One region of the Bradyrhizobium cedriense genome, then DNA from elsewhere that is predicted to be linked to it. Evidence: predicted binding sites of a transcription regulator. Region 1 holds the regulator's gene; the other holds the start of a gene.
The links. The regulator LexA, encoded in region 1, represses DNA repair genes until DNA is damaged. The targets are predictions, from matches to a motif close to TGTTCNNNNTGTGTTCNG.
Positions count from the first base shown of each region.

Region 2: the regulator LexA is predicted to act here: its motif matches at 2,411-2,428, upstream of ACYCVF_RS09990 (PA0069 family radical SAM protein).

Region 1 covers NZ_JBTSWB010000008.1:230,284-235,319, forward strand. Annotated here, with positions in the region: gene ACYCVF_RS28950 (hypothetical protein) at 63-257, shown strand; gene ACYCVF_RS28955 (molybdopterin molybdotransferase MoeA) at 488-1,699, shown strand; gene lexA (transcriptional repressor LexA) at 1,876-2,577, shown strand; gene ACYCVF_RS28965 (hypothetical protein) at 3,134-3,568, shown strand; gene ACYCVF_RS28970 (ComEC/Rec2 family competence protein) at 3,688-5,036, opposite strand, start outside.
Region 2 covers NZ_JBTSWB010000002.1:800,557-805,592, reverse strand. Annotated here, with positions in the region: gene ACYCVF_RS10000 (ribonuclease HII) at 1-668, opposite strand, end outside; gene ACYCVF_RS09995 (VOC family protein) at 746-1,201, opposite strand; gene ACYCVF_RS09990 (PA0069 family radical SAM protein) at 1,226-2,389, opposite strand; gene ACYCVF_RS09985 (phosphoketolase family protein) at 2,599-5,013, shown strand; gene ACYCVF_RS09980 (acetate/propionate family kinase) at 5,018-5,036, shown strand, end outside.

The DNA of each region.
Region 1 (5,036 bases):
GAACGGAATACCTCTTCCGGACTCTAAGAGTCGGTTGGGACTTCTACATCGGATTCATTCTCGTGCTCGGCAAATCCTACCTCACAAAACAGGCCTCTCTGCTTCTCGAATTCGCCAGAACGACGTCGGATTCGCGCCTCTCCGCCAAATTGATCAGCAAGGCCGCCGACCTGAAATCCCAGGCCGATCCTCTGCCGGACAAGGATCAGAGCCCAAAAGCTCCCGACATCACTCCGGGCGAGCAGACGCGGAGTTGACCGATGCTGGTCGTGGCGCTCGTTCTCCTCGTGCTCGCCGTGGCCATCCTCGTACCAGTCTGTATCGCGTTCCGGATCATGCCGCGGCGCATTTGAACTGCATCCGCCGATGCAAGTGTCAGGACGCAGGATGAATCGTCCTGCGTCGGCGCATTTTGCCTCTGGGCGGGCACTCGGCTAGAACTCTCGCTGCCAGTTTGCCCGAGCCAGCCCAGCAGGAGATTTCATCTTTGGCCCTGATGCCCGTTTCCGACGCGCTTGCCGCGGTGCTGGCGGGTGCAGAGCCGCTGCCGGAAGAGATGGTCGCTCTCGACGCAGCCTTCCACCGCGTGCTCGCCCGCGACGTCGCAGCGCGGCGCACCCAGCCGCCGCAGGCGATGTCGGCGATGGACGGCTATGCCGTGCGCGCGGCCGATGCGGCGAGGATCGATTCCCGGCTGACGGTCATCGGCGAGATTGCGGCAGGCCGGCCATTTGCGGGATCGGTCGGTGCCGGCGAGGCTGTGCGGATTTTCACCGGCGGCATCATTCCCGACGGCGCGGATACCGTCGTGATCCAGGAGGACACGGTCGCCGAGGGCAACCGCGTCACGATCAAGGAAGCCGCGATCATGGGCCGGCACATCCGCACCGCCGGCGTTGACTTCCGCGAGGGCGACGTCCTCCTGCGCAAGGGAACCCGCCTCACCGAGCGCGATCTTGCGCTTGCGGCCGCCATGAATCACCCCGAGCTTGCCGTCTGCCGCCGCCCAAAGGTCGCGATCCTTGCCACCGGCGACGAACTGGTGATGCCGGGCACCGCGCCAAGCCACGGCCAGATCGTCTACTCCAACGGCTACGCCCTGCACGCGCTCGCCCGCAGCGAGGGCGCCGAGACCATCGACCTCGGCATTGCCGCCGATACGCTGGAGGCCACCAAGGCCGGCATCCGTCGAGCCCGCGAGAGCGGCGCCGACATCCTGGTCACGACTGGCGGCGCCTCGGTCGGCGATCATGATCTGGTCCAGCAGGCGCTACGAGACGAAGGCATCGCGATGGCGTTCTGGAAGATCGCGATGCGACCGGGCAAGCCGATGATGCATGGCCGGCTCGGCGCGATGCGCGTGATCGGTCTGCCGGGCAATCCCGTGTCATCCTACGTGTGCGCCTTCCTGTTCTTGGTGCCGCTGATTCGCGCGCTGTCGGGCCGTTCAGTGATTCATCATCACCGCGAGCGCGCGGTGCTCGGCAGCGATCTCGGCGCCAACGACCAGCGCGAGGATTATCTGCGTGCGCGCCTCGAGCCGCGCGGCGACGGCACGCTCGTCGTGATTCCCGTCAGCCATCAGGACTCCTCCCTGCTTGCGAATCTGGCTGCGGCACAGGTACTTCTCGTACGCGCACCGTTCGCGCCAAGGGCCGACGCCGGCACGGCCTGTGAGGTGCTGCGCCTGCCCGGCTGAGCGACACGGCCACACGCGTCGCGCGAGCTTCGCTCTGTTCACTATAAATTAAGCAGTTGCGGAACACATATCGAACATATAGTGTCCGTTCATGATTTGTTTCGAACGTGTAGCAGCTTATCGCTGAACTCCTCGTCTCGGAATCGAACGACATCAACCGGGGGACTTTGGTCGAGATGTTGACGCGCAAACAATACGAGCTTCTGCGGTTCATCAGCGAACGTCTGAAGGAGAGCGGCGTGCCGCCGTCCTTCGATGAGATGAAGGATGCGCTCGACCTGCGCTCCAAGTCAGGCATCCATCGCCTGATCACTGCGCTCGAGGAGCGCGGCTTCATCCGCCGCCTGCCCAACCGCGCTCGCGCCATCGAGGTTATCAAGCTGCCCGAGCTCCAGGCCGCCGCCGGCAGTCGCCGCGGCTTCACGCCGAGCGTCATCGAGGGCAATCTCGGCAAGATACGCGCGAGCTCCAGCCCGCCCGCGGACGAGGGCGAGCGTCCGGTCGCTGTGCCCGTGATGGGCCGCATCGCGGCCGGCACGCCGATCGAGGCGTTGCAGACCCGCAGCCACACCATCAGCGTACCGCCCGACATGCTCGGCTCGGGCGAGCACTACGCACTCGAAGTGCGCGGCGACTCGATGGTGGAGGCCGGCATCCTCGACGGTGACATGGCGCTGATCCAGCGCAACGAGAGTGCCGATACCGGAGACATCGTGGTGGCGCTGATCGACGACGAGGAGGCCACGCTCAAGCGCTTCCGCCGGCGCGGCGCCTCCATTGCGCTCGAGCCCGCCAATTCAGCCTATGAAGTCCGGATTCTTCCGCCGAACCGGGTGAAGATTCAGGGCAAGCTGATCGGGCTTTACCGGAAGTACTGAGCGGATCCAGCCGCTCAACTGCTTTGGAGCGGATGAGTCTCCGCCCCGGCCGGATGGTCTTTCTGGTTCTGCACAGATTGTCCGGCCCCTCTTCCGGCGCGACATGCTCGGCTCACCGCACGAAGCAGCATTGCTTTGCGGCCTTTCGGTTCAAGGAATGACCGCGTGCCGGACCGGCCATGAGCAGTCGTGCTGCCGCTGGTCGCGGCATCAGCGTCGCACACCGCTGCTGCACGAATGCGTCGCCATGTCTGTAAGATGTCTGCAAGGCCACTGCGGCCGGCGGCCAAATTCTCAGTGCCCCGAGTGCAGCCGCGGCCCTCGCAATCGAGCTGGCAATATTCGCGCTGCGAGCGCGAACGCCAAGAACGCGGCTCCTGAATGCACGGAGGCGAGCTTTGTTCCTATTGGATTAGGGAAAGATAATGTGATCGCGGCTTGCGGACGCAGCCGCAGATTTGCCCATAACCAAGCAGAGCGTTGCGTGCTTCCACCTGATAGAGGCCTGCGCCTCAGAAAGAGGTGCGGGTCCTCATCTTCGCATGAGGAGCACCCGATGTGTGACTACAGCCTGCATGCCGTCGCGACGCGCCCCGCCGAGGTCGGCGAGACCATCGTCACGACAACCTTCCGCGGCACCTCGACGCGCGGCTTCGCCTCCGAAGCCGATCTCTCCGTCGCGGTCTGCCTGCTGCCGGGAACGGAGCTCGCTTTCGCCGACAACGTTCGTTATGACAACCGCTGGATCTGGACACGCACCGTCAACTCCCGTGTCGGCAAGTTCGGCAAGATCGACCCGCACATTCCCGATCGCCACCATGACGCGATCGAATTCCCCGACGGCAAGTACGTGCTTGTGACACAGCTCGTCGAAGGCCAGCGCGCGACCGTGCTGCAATTGCCGGTGACCCAGACGGTTGGCGAGCGCGAGCACAAGCCGCAAATCGTCGCCGGCACGCGGCCGACGATCACGCGCCAGCCGATCGGCTGACGTCATCGCCCCGGCCAACGGTCGAGGGCCAGGATCGAAATGCCATCGCCGGCCGAGGCCGGCGAGATGGTCCGATTTGCGTCCGACGGAGTGCCATCGGACCGCCACCATATCCGTTCTCAATCGTCAGCCTGCAAGTCCGTCTCTGACGGTGTTGCGTCCCGGTTGCGGGACACTGCCGTCCTCGGCGCAAGGCTGCCGCCGAAATCCCCATCGCCGGCACCGGCCGGCAGCCAGGGGCGGCTCGCGCCCCGCGTCCTCACCGCCTTAACCGAGAATCCGCCACCGCTCTGCGTCAGGGCCAGCGCGCCCTGACTGGCGAGACGCGGCCGATCGACCACCATCGCCGCGCAATCCGGCGGCGCGGGCCACGCCGTCACCACCAGCGCGGCGCGGCTGCAATCGTCCGCCAGCGCATCGATACGCAAGGACAGCGCGACCAGCCGCCCGTCTGCGAGCGGAGTGACGCAACCGGACTCGTCACACGACACACCGCTCGCCAACGAGGCGTTGGCGGCATCGCGCGGATCGGCGTCGGCAGCTAACCACTCCTTCAGCAGGAAGCCGTCCTTGCTCGCACGCATCACATGCAGGCGCCCATCCCCACTCCGCACCGCAACGCTCTGGCCATCCCCGGCAATCAGGATGTCGGGCTGCCGCACCGACAGCCCCCAGAGGATCGCTGCCAGCAGCACCAGGACCCCGCACCAGCGCAAGGGCGTGCGCAACAGACCCATCGCGATGATGCCGAGGCTGGCCGCGATCAGCGGCGCGATCCCGAACGCCGGAATGCGGCCGACTGCACCCGGCAGAGCCGCCACCCAGCGCGAGACCGCAACCATCCACTCGATCCCCATACCCATCAGCCACCAGAACACGCCGTCGAGCCCGAAGGGCGCGGCGATCAATCCCAGCAGTCCCGCCGGCATCACCAGCGCCGAGACTACCGGCATCGCACCGAGATTGGCGAGCACGCCGTATGGCGTGACGCGATGGAAGTGGAAGGCGGCGTATGGCGTGGTCGCAAGCCCGGCGATCAGCGAGGCCAGGAACAGTATCGCGATCTCCCGGCCGCCCCACAGCGCGATCCGCGCAGTTGCGGAATGATCGGGCGATGCGAGAAGGTTCGGCATGCCGATCTGCACCAGCGCCACCAGCCCGAGCGTTGCCGCAAACGACATCTGAAAGCTCGGATGAACCAGCGCTTCGGGCGCGACCGCAAGCACGATCAGCGCGGCCACCGCCAGCGTGCGGAAGGTGATGGCACGGCGGTCCACCATCACGGCGATCAGCACCACCGCGGTCATGAAGAACGATCTCTGCGTCGCGACCTCCGCGCCTGACAGCAGCAGATAGAATGCGGCCGCCACCAGCGCAGCAGCCGCCGACCATTTCTTGATGGCAAAGCCGGCCGCCAGTCCGGGGATCAACGCCAGCAGCGCGCGCACCGCGAAGAACACGACACCGG
Region 2 (5,036 bases), on a different contig from region 1:
TTGTGCTGCTCGAAGCCGTAGCCGGGGCAATCCTGCGCGAGGGCGCACATCAGCCGGTCGCGCGTCACCTTGGCGACAATGGACGCCGCGGCGATCGACAGCACGATACCGTCACCGCCGATCACGGCCTCGCACTCGCATTCGGTGTCCAGCCGGTCGCGGCCGTCGACGAAGACGTGCCTGGGCGTCTCGGGCAGCGCCACCACGGCGCGCTTCAGGGCCCACAGCGAGGCACGCAGGATGTTGTCGCGGTCGATCCGCGAGGGCGAGGCGACGGCGACCGAGACCTGCGCGGTGGCGCAGATCTTGTCGAACAGCTTCTCGCGCTCCTCGGCGGTCAGCCGCTTGGAATCATCGATGCCACGCGGAATACGGTCGGGGTCGAGAATCACCGCCGCTGCCACCACGGGACCTGCCAGCGGGCCGCGGCCGGCCTCGTCGCACCCGGCGACCGGCCAGACGCCGCGCTTGATCAGCGCGCGCTCGCGGCGGAAGGTCGGCGGAGCAACGGCAATGATACCTTTCTTGCCGACAGGAACCTTCGGAGCCTTGGCCGCAGGCGTCTTCGCCGCAAGCATCTTGGCCGCGTTGGCAGGCGCGGCCTTCTTCGCAGCCTCCTGTTTCGGCGCGTCTCTGGCTGGGTTCTTGGCGGACTTGTCCCGAATCATGGCCGGGATCGTGCGCAAGAGGCTTCGTCAGCGCAACCGGGAACCCAGGATAATTCCCGTTATTCAGGCCGACCGTCCTACTCCGCCAGATGCACCCGGCGGTCCTCGCCCACTTCGATGCCGGGCGCGACCACGACCTCCCAAGGATGGCCGTCGGGGTCGGCGAAGTAGCCGGAATAGCCGCCGTAGTCGGTCTCGTGCGCCGCCTTCAGCAGCGCGGCTCCCTTGTCGACTACGAAGGACAGCACCGCGTCGACCTCCTCGCGCGTGGCGCAATTCCAGGCGAGCGTCGTGCCGCGGAAGCTCGTCGGCCTCGCTTGGCCCGGCAAGTTCGCATCGGCCGCGAGCTGATCCCACGGGTACAGCGCGAGCACCGGACCGCCGGTGTCGTAGAAGGCGACCGCCTCGCCGGTCGCCTTCAGCCGACGCGAAAAGCCGAGCGCGTCGTAGAAGGCAATGCTGGCGCGCATGTCGCTCACACCAAGCGTGATGACGGTGAGCCTCGGCACCGGGGCCGGCAATTCCTCGCTCATGACACACCTCGCTCGCTTCCCGTCTCAGAACAGGCTGAGCTGATCGCCGTTCCGCTTCGGCCGCGCGAAGTGATCCGTCGTCAGCCGGGAGCGACGCTTGTTGAGGCCGAGCCTGTCGCAAGCGATCTCGAAGCGGCGGCCGATCGTCCAGGCCATCGGCCCCGTGCCCTTCATCCGCTCGCCCCATTTCGCATCGTAATCGCGCCCGCCGCGCATGTCGCGAATCAGGGTGAAGACGTGGCGATAGCGGTCCGGATAGTTCGCCATCAGCCATTCGCGGAAGAGATCGCGCACCTCCAGCGGCAGCCGCAGCAGCACGTAGGAGGCTTCCTTGACGCCGGCATGGGCGGCGGCATCGAGGATGCGCTCGATCTCGGAATCGTTGAGCGCGGGGATCACGGGCGCGACCATCACTGTGGTGGGAATGCCGGCCTCCGAAAGCAGCTTCAGCGCCTCCAGCCGCTTGGGCGGTGTCGAGGCCCGCGGCTCCATGGTGCGCGCCAGCTTCGGATCGAGCGAGGTCACCGAGATCGCGACCTTGGCGAGGTTGCGCTTGGCCATGCGTGCGAGAATGTCGATGTCGCGCATCACCAGCGCCGATTTGGTGACGATGCCGACCGGATGGCCGGCGCGTTCCAGGACCTCGAGGATACCGCGCATGATCTTCCGCTCGCGCTCGATGGGCTGGTAGGGATCGGTGTTGGTACCGATCGCGATCATCCGCGGCTCGTAGCCAGAGGCGGCGAGCTCCTTCTCCAGCAGCGCCGGCGCCTCGGGCTTGGCGAACAGTTTCGACTCGAAGTCGAGCCCCGGCGAGAGGCCGAGATAGGCATGGGTCGGCCGCGCGAAGCAGTAGACGCAGCCGTGCTCGCAGCCGCGATAGGGATTGATCGAGCGGTCGAAGCCGATGTCGGGGGAATCGTTGCGGGTGATCACCTTGCGCGAGGTGTCGATACCGACACTGGTCTTGAACGGCGGCAGCTCTTCCAGGCTCTGCCAGCCATCGTCGAAGGCGACGCGGGCCTCGGCTTCATAGCGGCCGCTGGCGTTGGACTGGGCACCCCGCCCTCGCCTGCGCGCGCGGTCGATGGCGACGCCAAGCTCGGGGAAATCTGAAGGCGCACCCGCCGGCTCGGAGGGCGCCGTGACCGGCGGGTGCTTGAGAGCATGTGAAGATGCTGGACTCATGAAGCCAAGATAGCATGACAAAGGAACAAATCAAGAACACAAACAAAAAACGTGAAAACAACCCCATGCACAGTAGCCGCCCAAACTTCGGGCGCACGCCTTTGACCTCACGCAACACCCCTGTCACCGCGATCCGATTTGATCCCGCGACGGATCGATCGCGCCGGAACAAAGTTGGTGACGATCGCTGGGTGAAGGTCGGCAACAACATGACAAATCAACAACAATCGGCTGCCGCGAGCAGCGACCTCGATCTGCTCGATCGCTATTGGCGCGCCGCGAACTACCTCTCCGTCGGGCAGATCTACCTGCTCGACAATCCGCTGCTGCGCGAGCCGTTACGGCCCGAGCACATCAAGCCGCGTTTGCTGGGACATTGGGGCACGACGCCCGGGCTGAACTTCATCTACGCCCATCTCAACCGCGTCATCCGCGCGCTGGACCTCGACGTCATCTATGTCTGCGGCCCGGGCCATGGCGGCCCCGGCATGGTCGCCAACACCTATCTGGAAGGCAGCTACAGCGAGATCTATCCCGACATCGCGCGCGATGCGGACGGATTGCGCAAGCTGTTCAGGCAGTTCTCCTTCCCCGGCGGCATCCCGAGCCATGCGGCGCCGGAAACCCCGGGCTCGATCCACGAAGGCGGCGAACTCGGCTACGCGCTGGTCCATGCCTATGGCGCGGCCTTCGACAATCCTGATCTGATCGTCGCCTGCGTGGTCGGCGACGGCGAGGCCGAGACCGGCCCGCTCGCGGCGTCCTGGCATTCGAACAAGTTCTTGAACCCGGCCCATGACGGCGCGGTGCTGCCGGTCCTGCATCTCAACGGCTACAAGATCGCCAATCCAACCGTGCTCGGGCGGATGCGGGACGAAGAGATCCGCGATCTCTTCCGCGGGTTCGGCCACGAGCCGCTGTTCGTCGCGGGCGACGATCCCAAATTGATGCACCAGACCATGGCGGACGCGCTCGACGTCGCGCTCGCCAGTATCCGTTCGATCCAGCAGCATGCCCGCGACGGGCGGGAAAGCGTCGAGCGGCCGCGCTGGCCGATGATCGTGTTGCGCAGCCCGAAGGGCTGGACCGGACCGAAGGAAGTCGACGGCAAGAAGGTCGAGGGGTTCTGGCGCGCGCATCAAGTGCCGGTCAGCGGCTGCCGCGAAAATCCGGCGCATCTGAAGATCCTCGAAGACTGGATGCGCAGCTATGAGCCCGAAAAGCTGTTCGACGCGAGCGGCGCTCTCATTCCCGAGCTTCAAGCACTCGCGCCCGAAGGTGTCAGGCGCATGGGCGCCAATCCACATGCCAATGGCGGCCTCCTGGAGAAAGAGCTGAAGCTGCCGGACTTCCGCCGCTTCGCAATCGAGGTGCCGCAGCCCGGCGGCTCCACGGCCGAAGCGACGCGCGAGCTCGGCAAATTCCTGCGCGACGTCATCCGCCTCAACGCCCAAGAGCGCAATTTCCGCATCATGGGCCCGGACGAGACGGCGTCGAACCGGCTGGATGCCGTGTTCGAGGCCACCGAACGCGTCTGGATGGAGCCGATCGAATCCTACGACGTGCATCTCGCCCAGGACGGCCGCGTGATGGAGGTCTTGAGCGAGCATCTCTGCCAGGGCTGGCTCGAGGGCTATCTGCTCACCGGACGGCACGGCTTCTTTTCCTGCTACGAGGCCTTCATCCACATCGTGGATTCCATGTTCAATCAGCATGCCAAATGGCTGAAGGTCACGCGCGAACTGCCGTGGCGGCGCCCGATCGCCTCGCTCAACTATCTCCTGACCTCGCATGTCTGGCGCCAGGACCATAACGGCTTCAGCCATCAGGACCCCGGCTTCGTCGACCTCGTCGCCAACAAGAAGGCCGACATCGTCCGCATCTACTTCCCGCCGGATGCCAACACGCTGTTGTGGATCGCCGATCACTGCCTGCGCACCTACAACCGCATCAACGTCATCGTCGCCGGTAAGCAGCCGGCGCCGCAATGGCTCTCGATGCAGGACGCAGCGACACACTGCGATGCCGGCATTGGTATCTGGACCTGGGCCGGAACGGAGGATGGAAAGGGCGAGCCCGACGTGGTGATGGCCTGCGCCGGCGACGTGCCGACGCTGGAGACGCTCGCGGCCGTAGACCTCCTGCGCAAGGCGCTGCCTGATTTGAAGATCCGCGTCGTCAACGTCGTCGACCTGATGACGCTGCAACCCAGGAAGCAGCACCCGCACGGCCTTTCCGATCGCGACTTCGACGGCCTGTTCACCTCGGACAAGCCCGTGATCTTCGCCTATCATGGCTATCCCTACCTGATCCATCGGCTGACCTACAACCGTACCAATCATGCCGGCATGCACGTGCGGGGTTTCGCCGAGGAAGGCACCACGACGACGCCGTTCGACATGGTCGTGCTCAACGAGCTCGACCGCTACCATCTCGCGATCGAGGCGATCGAGCGCGTGCCGGGGCTCGCGACCAAGGCGGCGCATGTGAAGCAGCAATTCCGCGACAAGCTGATCGAACACTCCCGCTATATCCGCGAGCACGGCGAGGACATGCCCGAGATCCGGGACTGGGTCTGGCCCAACAGCGCAGGCGGGACCACGCCCGCGGAAGCCGGAGACTGACGCCATGCCGGACACCGTGCTCG